3 regions of the Paenibacillus sp. FSL H8-0175 genome follow, and region 3 is predicted to be linked to each of the others. Evidence: a T-box and tRNA genes for the amino acid it is inferred to sense, from the RefSeq annotation. Region 3 holds a T-box; the other regions hold tRNA genes.
What was found. The T-box of region 3 lies ahead of MHH46_RS25460 (valine--tRNA ligase). A T-box ahead of a tRNA ligase gene usually reads a tRNA of that ligase, here a tRNA-Val.
Positions count from the first base shown of each region.

Region 1: it has a tRNA-Val gene. The T-box ahead of MHH46_RS25460 (valine--tRNA ligase) is inferred to sense a tRNA for this amino acid. The anticodon was not compared.
Region 2: it has a tRNA-Val gene. The T-box ahead of MHH46_RS25460 (valine--tRNA ligase) is inferred to sense a tRNA for this amino acid. The anticodon was not compared.

Region 1 is NZ_CP150299.1:6,478,706-6,481,956, reverse strand. Features, by position in the region: rRNA gene MHH46_RS28790 (23S ribosomal RNA) at 1-1,351, shown strand, start outside; rRNA gene rrf (5S ribosomal RNA) at 1,426-1,542, shown strand; tRNA gene MHH46_RS28780 (tRNA-Asn) at 1,549-1,624, shown strand; tRNA gene MHH46_RS28775 (tRNA-Thr) at 1,626-1,701, shown strand; tRNA gene MHH46_RS28770 (tRNA-Glu) at 1,713-1,787, shown strand; tRNA gene MHH46_RS28765 (tRNA-Val) at 1,828-1,903, shown strand; tRNA gene MHH46_RS28760 (tRNA-Gln) at 1,947-2,021, shown strand; tRNA gene MHH46_RS28755 (tRNA-Lys) at 2,027-2,099, shown strand; tRNA gene MHH46_RS28750 (tRNA-Leu) at 2,116-2,199, shown strand; tRNA gene MHH46_RS28745 (tRNA-Gly) at 2,206-2,280, shown strand; tRNA gene MHH46_RS28740 (tRNA-Arg) at 2,288-2,364, shown strand; tRNA gene MHH46_RS28735 (tRNA-Pro) at 2,396-2,469, shown strand; tRNA gene MHH46_RS28730 (tRNA-Gly) at 2,481-2,554, shown strand; tRNA gene MHH46_RS28725 (tRNA-Pro) at 2,569-2,642, shown strand; gene MHH46_RS28720 (ImmA/IrrE family metallo-endopeptidase) at 2,744-3,157, opposite strand; gene MHH46_RS28715 (helix-turn-helix domain-containing protein) at 3,186-3,251, opposite strand, start outside.
Region 2 is NZ_CP150299.1:1,001,520-1,004,770, reverse strand. Features, by position in the region: gene MHH46_RS04370 (YdeI/OmpD-associated family protein) at 1-310, opposite strand, end outside; tRNA gene MHH46_RS04365 (tRNA-Gly) at 412-482, opposite strand; tRNA gene MHH46_RS04360 (tRNA-Pro) at 495-568, opposite strand; tRNA gene MHH46_RS04355 (tRNA-Arg) at 601-677, opposite strand; tRNA gene MHH46_RS04350 (tRNA-Gly) at 688-762, opposite strand; tRNA gene MHH46_RS04345 (tRNA-Leu) at 770-854, opposite strand; tRNA gene MHH46_RS04340 (tRNA-Lys) at 870-945, opposite strand; tRNA gene MHH46_RS04335 (tRNA-Gln) at 953-1,027, opposite strand; tRNA gene MHH46_RS04330 (tRNA-Asp) at 1,044-1,121, opposite strand; tRNA gene MHH46_RS04325 (tRNA-Met) at 1,147-1,223, opposite strand; tRNA gene MHH46_RS04320 (tRNA-Met) at 1,295-1,371, opposite strand; tRNA gene MHH46_RS04315 (tRNA-Val) at 1,386-1,461, opposite strand; tRNA gene MHH46_RS04310 (tRNA-Glu) at 1,468-1,539, opposite strand; tRNA gene MHH46_RS04305 (tRNA-Ser) at 1,555-1,647, opposite strand; tRNA gene MHH46_RS04300 (tRNA-Asn) at 1,653-1,728, opposite strand; tRNA gene MHH46_RS04295 (tRNA-Ile) at 1,732-1,808, opposite strand; rRNA gene rrf (5S ribosomal RNA) at 1,866-1,982, opposite strand; rRNA gene MHH46_RS04285 (23S ribosomal RNA) at 2,128-3,251, opposite strand, start outside.
Region 3 is NZ_CP150299.1:5,726,991-5,730,241, forward strand. Features, by position in the region: gene MHH46_RS25460 (valine--tRNA ligase) at 1-1,452, opposite strand, end outside; T-box leader at 1,556-1,839, opposite strand; gene MHH46_RS25465 (LysM peptidoglycan-binding domain-containing protein) at 2,034-3,251, opposite strand, start outside.

The DNA.
Region 1 (3,251 bases), 750 kb from region 3:
GAGCGAAAATTATAGTAGCGAAGGTCATGATCTCACACTGCCAAGAAAAGCCTCTAGCCAGGAGAAGGTGCCCGTACCGCAAACCGACACAGGTAGGCGAGAAGAGAATTCTAAGGCGCGCGGAAGAACTCTCGTTAAGGAACTCGGCAAAATGACCCCGTAACTTCGGGAGAAGGGGTGCCCCGGTAGTGTGAATAGCACGAGGGGGCCGCAGTGAAAAGGCCCAAGCGACTGTTTAGCAAAAACACAGGTCTGTGCGAAGCCGCAAGGCGAAGTATACGGGCTGACGCCTGCCCGGTGCTGGAAGGTTAAGGGGAGTGGTTAGGGGTAACCCGAAGCTATGAACCGAAGCCCCAGTAAACGGCGGCCGTAACTATAACGGTCCTAAGGTAGCGAAATTCCTTGTCAGGTAAATTCTGACCCGCACGAATGGCGTAACGACTTGGGCGCTGTCTCAACGAGAGATCCGGTGAAATTTTAATACCTGTGAAGATGCAGGTTACCCGCGACAAGACGGAAAGACCCCATGGAGCTTTACTGCAGCTTGATATTGAATTTGGGTACGATCTGTACAGGATAGGTGGGAGCCGTAGAAATCGGAGCGCAAGCTTCGGTGGAGGCGCCGTTGGGATACCACCCTGATCGTATCTAGGTTCTAACCTAGTACCCTTATCGGGTACGGGGACCGTGTCAGGCGGGCAGTTTGACTGGGGCGGTCGCCTCCTAAAGAGTAACGGAGGCGTTCCAAGGTTCCCTCAGAATGGTTGGAAATCATTCGCAGAGTGCAAAGGCATAAGGGAGCTTGACTGCGAGACCTACAAGTCGAGCAGGGACGAAAGTCGGACTTAGTGATCCGGTGGTACCGCATGGAAGGGCCATCGCTCAACGGATAAAAGCTACCCTGGGGATAACAGGCTTATCTCCCCCAAGAGTCCACATCGACGGGGAGGTTTGGCACCTCGATGTCGGCTCATCGCATCCTGGGGCTGAAGTAGGTCCCAAGGGTTGGGCTGTTCGCCCATTAAAGCGGTACGCGAGCTGGGTTCAGAACGTCGTGAGACAGTTCGGTCCCTATCTGTCGTGGGCGCAGGAAATTTGAGAGGAGCTGTCCTTAGTACGAGAGGACCGGGATGGACGTACCGCTGGTGCACCAGTTGTTCCGCCAGGAGCATGGCTGGGTAGCTACGTACGGACGGGATAAGCGCTGAAAGCATCTAAGCGTGAAGCCCCCCTCAAGATGAGATTTCCCAATTAGTAAGACCCCTTGAAGACGACGAGGTAGATAGGTTGGAGGTGGAAGTGCAGCAATGCATGGAGCTGACCAATACTAATCGGTCGAGGGCTTATCCTATACGTAGAATGCAGATTTGTTTCGGATTCAGTTTTCAGGCGATTAAGCCTGAGCATTTACGCTGTAAATGCCCGTTTGGTGGCGATAGCGGAGGGGTTCCACACGTACCCATCCCGAACACGACCGTTAAGCCCTCCAGCGCCGATGGTACTTGGACCGAAGGGTCCTGGGAGAGTAGGACGTTGCCAAGCGGATATTCCCTGATAGCTCAGTTGGTAGAGCACTCGACTGTTAATCGAGTTGTCACAGGTTCGAGTCCTGTTCGGGGAGCCATGCTCTCATAGCTCAGCAGGTAGAGTGCTTCCATGGTAAGGAAGAGGTCACCGGTTCGAATCCGGTTGAGAGCTCCACAGATTTGCAAGGCCCGTTGGTCAAGGGGTTAAGACACCTCCCTTTCACGGAGGTAACATGGGTTCGAATCCCATACGGGTCACCAACTTTTACTTGTACTTACCCTTAGAGGGTCCCATAGATATGGAGGCTTAGCTCAGCTGGGAGAGCATCTGCCTTACAAGCAGAGGGTCGGGGGTTCGATCCCCTCAGCCTCCACCATAATCTTCCTAAGAGATTATGGGCAACATAGAGGTACCATCAATGGGGATTAGCCAAGCGGTAAGGCAACGGACTTTGACTCCGTCACTCATAGGTTCGAATCCTATATCCCCAGCCAAGTGCGAGCCATTAGCTCAGTTGGTAGAGCACCTGACTTTTAATCAGGGTGTCGAAGGTTCGAGTCCTTCATGGCTCACTTTTATTATTATCATGCGCGTGTGGCGGAATGGCAGACGCACCAGACTTAGGATCTGGCGTTTCACGACGTGGGGGTTCAAGTCCCTTCACGCGCACCACTTATTGCGGACGTGGCTCAGCGGTAGAGCATCGCCTTGCCAAGGCGAGGGTCGCGGGTTCGATTCCCGTCGTCCGCTCCATAATTTTGCGCCCTTAGCTCAGCTGGATAGAGCGTTTGACTACGAATCAAAAGGCCGGGAGTTCGAATCTCTCAGGGCGCGCCATTTTATTATTAAGCAATTATAGTATTTATAACGGGATGTAGCTCAGCTTGGTAGAGCACCTGGTTTGGGACCAGGGGGTCGCATGTTCAAATCGTGTCATCCCGATTTTCACCTTTGCGGGTGTAGTTCAATGGTAGAACTTCAGCCTTCCAAGCTGATAGCGTGGGTTCGATTCCCATCACCCGCTCCATAATTTTATAGTAACGGGATGTAGCTCAGCTTGGTAGAGCACCTGGTTTGGGACCAGGGGGTCGCATGTTCAAATCGTGTCATCCCGATACTCAGCTTAATCGCTGCTCAAAAGCTCTTACTTCGGTAAGGGCTTTTTTTGTTATGTATTTAATATACATATAAATACAGTCAAAGAACATATGTTCTTTTATTCCTCCAAAAAAAATCGGACTTCCGGTGGAATTCCAATCCGTAGATAATAGTTTCTCCATGATTCCTCTTGTTCGGGGCTTCTGCCTGAAGATAATAATTTTACAGCAAATACATTAGCTTGACGTTCAAGCTTTTCAGGAGAGAAATAGGAGCTTTCCTCCAGAAAAAAGCGATTGATCCCCTTGTGAAGCCGATCATGTCCTAATTCATGCGCACAAACGAAGCGCTGCCATTCTACAGGCAACTCATTATGAATGACGATAAACCTTCTTCTTAGTTTTCGATAATATAATCCCTTTGTGCCAGTCCCCAGATTCATGAAACGAATTTGAATGCCTAGTGCTGCGGCAAGCTCGAACGGGCAGTTGGTTTTATATTTTTTAATCAGACTATTGATCAGTTCATCCATGTTCTTCACCTGCAGCATGTTAGTATAGTTATTTAGTGTCTTTGGATTTTTTTCTCTTATTCATCTGTTTGGCTTCCCAGAACAATCCGGTTAG
Region 2 (3,251 bases), 2.4 Mb from region 3:
TGCTTAGTGCGTCCAGAAAATCTTCTGGAGCTTCTATCTCTCGCAATTGATGATCTTGTTCCATTGTCACCCGTACTATATCTCCAGGTTGAGCATGGGCTAAGTCTCGCAGTTCTTTTTTCACGACCATAAAATGTTTCCCATTACCATGCGGCATGAGTGTTCCTTTATAGGGAATGTCATTCAGGCTTCCTTTAACTTGTATCCTTGATTTAGTTTCATATATTTGTTCAGCGTCAAAAGGAACCGTAAGATATGTCCAACTCCCATTCGTATCTGGTCTGACTAACCTTGCTTCAAATTCAAACATTGGCCCCTCCTCAAATAAAATCTCTAGTTCCTATTGTATCCATACGTGCTTAACTATACAAAAAAACACCCGCCTAATACCGGCAGGTGTTTCTCTTTATAAGCGGGTGATGGGAATCGAACCCACGCTATCAGCTTGGAAGGCTGAAGTTCTACCATTGAACTACACCCGCAAAGGTATAAAATCGGGATGACACGATTTGAACATGCGACCCCCTGGTCCCAAACCAGGTGCTCTACCAAGCTGAGCTACATCCCGTTAACAATACTATAACTGCTTAGTAATAAAAATGGCGCGCCCTGAGAGATTCGAACTCCCGGCCTTTTGATTCGTAGTCAAACGCTCTATCCAGCTGAGCTAAGGGCGCAAAATCTATATGGAGCGGACGACGGGAATCGAACCCGCGACCCTCGCCTTGGCAAGGCGATGCTCTACCGCTGAGCCACGTCCGCAAAAACATGGTGCGCGTGAAGGGACTCGAACCCCCACGTCGTGAAACGCCAGATCCTAAGTCTGGTGCGTCTGCCAATTCCGCCACACGCGCACACTTTAAAGAAAATGGTGAGCCATGAAGGACTCGAACCTTCGACACCCTGATTAAAAGTCAGGTGCTCTACCAACTGAGCTAATGGCTCTCATAAATGGCTGGGGATATAGGATTTGAACCTATGCATGACGGAGTCAAAGTCCGTTGCCTTACCGCTTGGCTAATCCCCAATAATAATTAACTAAATGGCGGAACCGACGGGATTCGAACCCGCGATCTCCTGCGTGACAGGCAGGCATGTTAGGCCAACTACACCACGGTTCCATAGACATAATGCATAAGTGTAAATTGGTTGCGGGGGCAGGATTTGAACCTGCGGCCTTCGGGTTATGAGCCCGACGAGCTACCGGGCTGCTCCACCCCGCGTCATTAATTAGTATATACTATTCATTTTCACCATACCAGCTTATCCCTAAACATAATGTATAAGAGTAAATTGGTTGCGGGGGCAGGACTTGAACCTGCGACCTTCGGGTTATGAGCCCGACGAGCTACCGGGCTGCTCCACCCCGCGTCAGTGAAAAAAAATGGTGGAGGCTGAGGGGATCGAACCCCCGACCCTCTGCTTGTAAGGCAGATGCTCTCCCAGCTGAGCTAAGCCTCCATGATATGACCCGTATGGGATTCGAACCCATGTTACCTCCGTGAAAGGGAGGTGTCTTAACCCCTTGACCAACGGGCCATGCTAATAATTTTATGGCGGAGAGAGAGGGATTCGAACCCTCGAGACGCTTGTGGCGCCTACACGATTTCCAATCGTGCTCCTTCGGCCAAACTCGGACACCTCTCCATAAATGGCTCCCCGAACAGGACTCGAACCTGTGACAACTCGATTAACAGTCGAGTGCTCTACCAACTGAGCTATCAGGGAATATGGTGGGCCTTAGTGGACTCGAACCACCGACCTCACCCTTATCAGGGGTGCGCTCTAACCAGCTGAGCTAAAGGCCCTTCTAAGACATATTAATATTAAGGGCAAAAAAAATACCACGGGTAATGTGGTTGTCCGCTTGGCGGCGTCCTACTCTCCCAGGACCCTTCGGTCCAAGTACCATCGGCGCTGGAGGGCTTAACGGTCGTGTTCGGGATGGGTACGTGTGGAACCCCTCCGCTATCGCCACCAAACGGGCATTTACAGCGTAAATGCTCAGGCTTAATCGCCTGAAAACTGAATCCGAATTGAATTTGCGTCGCCCGTCATCTCTTCGGGGCCCCCGGAAAGTATTCGGAATTAGCTTCGCAGCCTTTTCTTCACTTTTTGGGGTATTTTTAGGATAAGCCCTCGACCGATTAGTATTGGTCAGCTCCATGCATTGCTGCACTTCCACCTCCAACCTATCTACCTCGTCGTCTTCAAGGGGTCTTACTAATTGGGAAATCTCATCTTGAGGGGGGCTTCACGCTTAGATGCTTTCAGCGCTTATCCCGTCCGTACGTAGCTACCCAGCCATGCTCCTGGCGGAACAACTGGTGCACCAGCGGTACGTCCATCCCGGTCCTCTCGTACTAAGGACAGCTCCTCTCAAATTTCCTGCGCCCACGACAGATAGGGACCGAACTGTCTCACGACGTTCTGAACCCAGCTCGCGTACCGCTTTAATGGGCGAACAGCCCAACCCTTGGGACCTACTTCAGCCCCAGGATGCGATGAGCCGACATCGAGGTGCCAAACCTCCCCGTCGATGTGGACTCTTGGGGGAGATAAGCCTGTTATCCCCAGGGTAGCTTTTATCCGTTGAGCGATGGCCCTTCCATGCGGTACCACCGGATCACTAAGTCCGACTTTCGTCCCTGCTCGACTTGTAGGTCTCGCAGTCAAGCTCCCTTATGCCTTTGCACTCTGCGAATGATTTCCAACCATTCTGAGGGAACCTTGGAACGCCTCCGTTACTCTTTAGGAGGCGACCGCCCCAGTCAAACTGCCCGCCTGACACGGTCCCCGTACCCGGTAAGGGTACTAGGTTAGAACCTAGATACGATCAGGGTGGTATCCCAACGGCGCCTCCACCGAAGCTTGCGCTCCGATTTCTACGGCTCCCACCTATCCTGTACAGATCGTACCCAAATTCAATATCAAGCTGCAGTAAAGCTCCATGGGGTCTTTCCGTCTTGTCGCGGGTAACCTGCATCTTCACAGGTATTAAAATTTCACCGGATCTCTCGTTGAGACAGCGCCCAAGTCGTTACGCCATTCGTGCGGGTCAGAATTTACCTGACAAGGAATTTCGCTACCTTAGGACCGTTATAGTTACGGCCGCCGTTTACTGGGGCTTCGGTTCATAGCTTCGGGTTACCCCTAACCACTCCCCTTAACCTTCCAGCACCGGGCAGGCGTCAGCCCGTATACTTCGCCTTGCGGCTTCGCACAGACCTGTGTTTTTGCTAAACAGTCGC
Region 3 (3,251 bases):
CCAGCCTAGGGTTGCAAACGGCCAGAGGTTGGAGCTAAACCAAGTATCCAGCACATCCTCGTCCTGTTTCAGGTCGGTTAAGCCGCTGATCCGGCGCGCTTCTTCCTCGTCATTCGCCACAACCAGCTCACCGGTAGATTCAGAATACCAAGCCGGAATACGATGCCCCCACCAAAGCTGACGGGAAATACACCAGTCGCGTACGTTTTCAATCCAGTTCAGGTAGGTTCTCTCGAACCGTTCAGGTACAAAGTTAACCCCATTACCATCCTTCTGTGCATTGATGGCAGCTTCGGCGAGCGGCTGCATCTTCACGAACCATTGTGTGGACAGGTACGGCTCAACAACCGCTCCTGAACGTTCACTGTGTCCAACTTGATGCACATGATCTTCAATAGAGATCAGAACGCCTTGCTCCTTCAGATCCGCCGTGATGGCCTTACGGCATTCACTCCGGTCTTGACCTTGGTAAGGTCCTGCTTCTTCGTTCATCGTACCGCTCTCATCCATTACGTTGATCTGCGGCAAATTGTGCCGTTGACCTACCTCGAAGTCATTTGGATCATGAGCTGGCGTGATCTTAACCGCACCGCTACCAAACTCTTTATCTACATACTCGTCAGCGATAATTGGAATCTCCCGGCCGATAATCGGCAGGATCAGGGTTTTACCAATCAGATCTTTATAACGATCATCCTCAGGATGAACAGCAACTGCCGTATCACCCAACATCGTCTCCGGACGTGTGGTCGCTACAGTGATATGTCCGCTGCCATCTTTAAGGGGGTAACGCAGGTGGTACAGATGACCGTTAACTTCCTTATATTCAACCTCGATATCCGACAACGCCGTACGAGCCGCCGGGTCCCAGTTGATGATACGTTTACCGCGATAGATCAAGCCTTTATTATAAAGCTTAACAAATACCTCGCGAACTCCCTTCGACAAACCCTCATCGAGGGTAAAACGCTCGCGGGAGTAGTCAAGGGAAAGTCCCATTTTAGCCCACTGCTCATGAATGGTGTTCGCGTATTTATCTTTCCAATCCCACACCTGCTCCAGGAACTTCTCACGTCCGAGGTCATGTCTAGAAATCCCCTGCTCGCGCAGCTTCTGCTCTACCTTCGTTTGTGTTGCAATACCTGCGTGGTCCGTACCTGGTAACCAAAGCGTATCGAAGCCCTGCATCCGTTTAGTACGAATCAGGATATCCTGTAATGTGAAATCGAGCGCATGCCCGATGTGCAGCATTCCTGTTACGTTTGGCGGCGGGATCACAATACTATAGGCTTTAGCATCCGGACGCTGGCCTGCACGGAAATATCCGCCCTCTGTCCAGTAGGAATACCATTTCTGTTCTGCTGCCTTCGGATCATACGTTGTTGGCATCTCGTTTTTAGATTCATTCGTAGCAGCAGCATCTGCCGCTGTTAGATGGTTTTGGTCAGCCATTCTCTGATACCTCCACTAGTTTACTTGTAGTTGCTTATAGTTGTTAATAAAGTTGCTGTATAGAGCACACAGGTCTCTGAAAAAAACAAAAAGACCCCTCGTCTCAAAGGACGAAAGGTCATTCTTTCGCGGTACCACCTTTGTTTCGCGCCAATGAAAAATAAAACTACACTTCTTACCCTACGGATTCAGAAGCTTAGCGCGACACTCGTACAGATAACGGCTGCTACCGGCCACAACCTAACTTATCCTTCACAGGTATGAAGATAAGCTCAGAAGGGCGACTCCGGGGCGACTTCGGGGGCTGTTTCCTACGGAATGTCACAGCACTTGCAATTCCGCTCTCTGAAGGGCTGACCGCCTACTCTTCCCGTTCCCAGTCTTTACTTAGATATTGCTTACTCCATAATACATTTTGAGCCCCCCCTAGTCAACCTGGATACGCCTTTGCAGCGGGACTTTAGGCTGAATTTCGACTTATTTCTTCTGAAGCATCCCTTCCAACAATGAAACAGCAAAAATCCCGATCCTAATACCTGATCGGGATTCACCTATTCATGTGTGTACGCATCACGATTCGATTACGGGATGTACAACACTTGACCTTCCTCTACACTCTGCCCGGATAAGCGATTATACATTACCAGCTCCCGCGCACTTAGCTGATACTTCTCTGCTATGGTATCCAGTGTTTCTTCACGCTGCACAATACACAGCCGAACTTTGCGGAACATGTTAGCTCCATCCGCGCTGGCAATGAATCTGCTCTTCCATTCCGTATTATTGCCAACCTCTGGAACGTCCACTGCTGCAGATGTGTTTCCTTCCGACTGCAGAGCTTCCTGCTCTTTACGGACACGACTGGAGCTTAGTAAAGAGGAGAAGGTGAGATGTTCTTTTTCCGGAATTTCTGCTTCTTTTTTACTGCCCAAGGCGATCTTAAGATCTTGTTTCTCCTCATGAGAAGCCACACTCTCTTGTGAAACAAAAACTTCGTTCGCATTCTCATTAATCGGCGCAGTATTCTCTTCTTGCTTAGGAAGCTCATTATTAGCCTCATTTTCAGAAGCGAACACAGGGATATCCTGAATTGCATCTGCACTAACGGCTAGAACAGCGGTCTCTCTAGGAGTAAAATATTCCTCTGCCGACTGTTGGTTCTCTTCGCTCACATAGCTTGCTTGATTCAGCTGAGACACCTCAACCTCTTTGTTCTGGGCCTCGGCTTTAAACCAGTAATCGGATAAACCCGCTTTAGCATCCTCAACTTGGGACTCCAGACTATGTGTCCGTGCTTTAGCTCCCTTGTCCTTCTCCTGACCGGATGAGAAATTGACTACAGGGGACGTATGAGCGGCTCCACTTGAGACTAATGATTCTTCTGCTTCCTGTTCATTCGCTTCGGCATGCTCATGTTCTTCTACAGCAACCTGTGAGGCATCCTCACCGAAGGTCCACTGAGAATTTTCATAAAGTGCATCATTTTCCTGTTCTTGTAGCTCCGTAGTAGCTTCTACCCTGTCATCATTCACAGGAGAATAGGCGACTGTATACTCCTCTTGCTGCCAGGCTGGTTGAGGTTGAGGGTCCGCACCACCGATCCCCCGCAGCGATAACACACCTGTTATATTCACAGTGCGCATCGTGAGCAGATCGATATCAAAATTCTCAATCTCTACCCCAATATCTTCAATTGAGCTGACGCGTGTAAGCGGAACAGTGATTTCCACGGGAATGGCATGCTCCAGACGTTGTGTTCGGTCATCTTCACTCCGGTAAAGCCCGGTAAGCAACAGCTG